DNA from 2 places in the Lysinibacillus sp. CD3-6 genome. Region 1 is predicted to be linked to the other one. Evidence: riboswitches for the same ligand, from Rfam matches in the RefSeq annotation. Region 1 holds a riboswitch; the other holds the start of a gene.
What was found. Region 1 has a riboswitch for cobalamin ahead of FH508_RS07430 (glutaredoxin family protein). Riboswitches for the same ligand answer to the same signal wherever they lie in the genome.

Region 2: it holds a riboswitch for cobalamin, as region 1 does, so the genes downstream of both, FH508_RS02520 (ABC transporter substrate-binding protein) here and FH508_RS07430 (glutaredoxin family protein) in region 1, are expected to answer to the same signal.

The regions. Positions count from the first base shown of each region.
Region 1 covers NZ_CP085880.1:1,569,375-1,571,584, forward strand. Annotated here, with positions in the region: gene FH508_RS07425 (ferrochelatase) at 1-51, shown strand, start outside; cobalamin riboswitch at 612-788, shown strand; gene FH508_RS07430 (glutaredoxin family protein) at 908-1,132, shown strand; gene nrdI (class Ib ribonucleoside-diphosphate reductase assembly flavoprotein NrdI) at 1,129-1,488, shown strand; gene nrdE (class 1b ribonucleoside-diphosphate reductase subunit alpha) at 1,485-2,210, shown strand, end outside.
Region 2 covers NZ_CP085880.1:542,133-544,342, forward strand. Annotated here, with positions in the region: gene FH508_RS02515 (acyl-CoA dehydrogenase family protein) at 1-327, shown strand, start outside; cobalamin riboswitch at 596-781, shown strand; gene FH508_RS02520 (ABC transporter substrate-binding protein) at 988-1,956, shown strand; gene FH508_RS02525 (FecCD family ABC transporter permease) at 1,953-2,210, shown strand, end outside.

The sequences.
Region 1 (2,210 bases):
ACCATTCAAGCTTTAGCTGCCATTGTCGAATCATTTATTCCCGCACAATAACTGAACAGGTTAATAAATTACGATTAACTATTGTAAAGTCTATATTGCCATCTGATGTCGATATTCCATTGATGTCAGATGGTTATTTGTTTTATATCAATATAGCGAACAGAATAGCCACGAATAAAAACACTTCATTCTAATCTGAACTAGCATAAATGATATCTAACAAACGGCAAATCTATTTTAATATTTTTTTGTGTGTATAATGAAAAATTGAATAGAAGTTATAGGGCTTACGATAGTGGCTAAAATATGATAACAGCTATAAAATTATATAAGTACATATTAAATATAATACGCAGTTTAATTTAGGCTTCAGTAGGTAGAATAATAATTGCTTAACATTTGATAAAGCTTTTCATGGAAAACCGTCTATCATTCTTTAGAACTATTGACGATATTATTAATTATACTAACCTAGCTAGTCATTTTTCATTTATTAACCGTTTGTTGTTCCTAAAGAAAATAGTGAAAAGTTACACTATAAAGAATTCGCTTTTCTTGATTTACTTTTTACTTGAAGGATGGTACACTTAATTGTGTTCAACAACAATATATTGTGTTAGTTTTATATAGGTACTACTATATGTAGTTTAATAGGGAAGTTCGGTATATCCGACGCTGTCCCCGCAACTGTTAAGCTGACGATGATTTAATCCACTGTGCATTCGTATGGGAAGGATATCAGAGAATGAAGCAAAGCCAGGAGACCTGCCTATAATAAAACAATTCAACCTTTCTTCGGGGAATAAGAAATGGGGACGTGACGATTTTTTTGTTTTTTTACGTTTCTAACTTAGGCTGTCTCTCCCAAGAGATAGCCTTTTTATATTATGAAAAGAGGGAATTTAAAATGAAACTTTATACGAAAACTATATGCCCAAAATGTCTTTGGGTCAAATCGGAATTACAACGTGCAGGACTTGAAGCAGAAATTGTGAATATTGATCACGATGAGCAAGCAAAACAAAAAATTATGGACGCAGGTTTTTTAAGTGTGCCTGTTCTTGAAGTAAATGACACATTTATAGGAGATGTTAAAGAAATTGTTTCTCAAATTGAGATGATTGCAATATGATCGTTTATGCTAGTCGTACAGGTAATGTGCGAAGTATTGTGACGAAATTAGATGGGGAATCTATTGAAATTTATGATGGATTGTTGCTGACTGAGCCCTTTCTATTAATTACATACACGGACGGCTTAGGTGATATTCCTGCAAAAGTAGCTCGCTTTTTAGAGCAAAACAAGGAATATTGCAAGGGAGTAGCTGTAAGTGGTAATAGTAATTTTGGGCACCATGTGTTTGGTGGAGCTGGCGAAAAAATTGCAGAAACCTACCAGGTCCCGCTAGTGCGTAAATTAGATTTACGTGGATATCAGGCTGATTATGAAGTAATACAAACGTTTTATGAAACGAGGGTGAAGGGATGAAAACATACTTAAAGCTTAATAATGAGGTGCTTAATCGCTATAGCACGACGGGTCAATTAGAGCTTGAAAAGGACCGTGAAGCAACACGCCGTTATTTTTTAGAATATGTAAATGTGCGTCTACGTTATTTTATTGATATTGAGGAGAAAATACGCTATTTAGTCGATGAAGGTTATTACGAGAAAGAGTTTATCGACATGTATGAGATAGATTTTATTAAACACTTATACAAAAAAGCATACGATTACAATTTCCGCTTCCCATCTTTTATGAGTGCAAGTAAATTTTACGATAGTTACGCAATGAAAAGTCGTGACGGGGAAGAAATTTTAGAAAAATATGAGGATCGTATTGTTATCATCGCTTTATATTTAGCACAAGGGAACACGGTTTTAGCAGAACGTTCCGTTGAAGCAATGATGGAGGCGTATCAACCAGCAACTCCAACCGCATTAAATAGTGGAAAAAAAGCGCGTGGCGAATTAGTAAGCTGCTTTAAACTTTCAATGGATGATTCTATGAATAGTATTGCTGAAAATATTGGTTATTGTTTAGAGCTATCACGCCTTGGCGGTGGAGTAGGGGTAAACTTAACAGATTTACGTCCATTAGGAGATCCAATTAAAGAAATTTTAAATCGTGCAAGTGGTGTGATTCCAGTTGCTAAACTTTTAGAAAATTCCTTCAGCTATTCCAATCAGCTTGGACAACGTAACGGCTCT
Region 2 (2,210 bases), 1.0 Mb from region 1:
CACGAATTATTTGTTCGTGTGATGCAGGAGCGCTTGACGAAGTTAACAAATTGTTCATTGGTACAAATCGTAAGGGAACAACTGAAGAAAATCGAAACAACATTGCAAACTTTTAGCGCGTTGGATGAAGCTACGAAAACCTACGAGGCAAAGGGAGTAGCCCAAAAAATGGCACATCTATACGAAAGTGTAGTGGCAGTCGAATGGGCAGCAAAGTTTGGCGGCAAGTATGAAAAGCTAGCTGATATTTATTTAGAAGATACATGGGCATTGCGCCAAATCGGTGCACCAATGAAAACTGTTCAATATTTTGCGGATATTGTGTAGAGAATAGTTCGTGTGTCAGGCACGCAAACAATTCTGAATATTATAATTTTTAAACAAAGAAAGACTGACGTAGACTTCTGTGGGAACGCACACAGTATAAGACGCAGGCAATCCAGATTACGGTGTGCCAGGCACGCAAACAATTAAAGGAATTGTTTGAAGCGGAAAGCACATGCATGCATTGGAAATCAATAATTATAAAAAAGAGACGCTAACTTAAGGTCTCTTTTTTTATCGTTATCTATTTCGATTTTCATGTATAATAAAATCAACTGAATATTATAAAGGTTCTTTACTAAAGTAAAGTGAAAAGGGAAATCGGTGTAATTCCGATGCGGTCCCGCCACTGTAAGTGTGAGTTTTTTCTATCAATGCCACTGAAATTTTTTTGGGAAGGCATGAAAAAGCATTTGAAGCACGAGCCAGGAGACCTGCCTTTATAGAACGATACATTGCAGCCTACGAGGATAGGATGGTGGTTTTTTGTGCAAGCACCGCCTCTCGTTATGATGACGAGGGGATTTTTTATGTTTTAGAAAGCTAATGACGATAATAATTGAAAATAAAGGTGAGAGTTCGAATAATGAAATACCTACATAATATCGATCATGCAACTGAACAGAGCTGAAACATGCACATACAATCTAAGGAGGTTTCACAATGAAAAAATATTGGAAGTTAGGTTTATCCGCATTTTTAGCAATGGGCATTTTAGTTGCTTGTGGACAAGAACCGAAAGACGACAGTACTGCGTCAGAGCAACAGGAGCAACAAGGAACAAATCAGCTTGAGGAAGCAACATTCCCGCTAACAATGACAGATGCTACTGGCAAAGAAATTGTACTGGAGGCACCGCCTGAGCGAATCATTTCGCTTATTCCAAGTAACACAGAAATTTTATTTGGACTTGGCTTAAACGATAAAATCGTTGGCGTAAATGATTATGATGATTATCCACCAGAGGTAGCTGACAAGGAAAAGGTCGGCAGTATGGAATTTAATATTGAACAAATTATTGCTTTACAGCCAGATATCGTTTTTGCGCATGAATCAGGTATAGCTTCTTTAGGTGGAGCAAAGGATCAGCTGGAAGCAGCGGGTGTAAAAGTATTTGTTGTAACAAACGCTCGTGATTTTAATGAGACATATACGACGATTGAGCAATTAGGTCGCGCCACTGGTAAGCTACCAGAGGCAGAAAAAATTATTGCCAATATGAAAGCGAAGGTTGAGGAAATAGAAGCAAAATTGCAGGATGTACAACCGAAGAAAGTCTTTGTAGAAACGTCAGATGAACCAGAAATTTATACACCTGGCAAGGATACGTTTATGCAGGAGATGCTAGAAATGATTCATGCTGAAAATATTGCAGCTGATACGGATGGCTGGTTCAAAATAGATGCGGAACAAATCATTACAAAAAATCCAGATGTTATCGTGGTCACTTATAATTATGTGCCCGATATTTTAACGAAAATTCCACAACGTGCAGGCTTTGATACAATTACAGCTGTAAAAAATAAAGCGATTGTACAAGTAGATGAAAATATAACAAGTCGTCAGGGCCCACGTTTAGCAGATGGGCTTGAAGAGTTAGCGAAAGCCATCTATCCTGAGGCTTTCGAGTGAGAAAAACAGCTATTGCCTATGTAACAGCCATTACGTTACTTATCGTTAGCATCTGGTGTGGCGTATCAATAGGCTCGGTTCATATTCCGTTAGAAGTACTTTGGAATAAAGCGGCAGATGAAACTGCTGCCAATATTTTATGGAAAATCCGTTTGCCACGAGTATTACTTGCAGGCCTTGTAGGAGCATCATTGGCAATTGCGGGAGCCGCCTTTCAAGGATTGTTAAAAAATCCGTTAGCAGACCCATATACG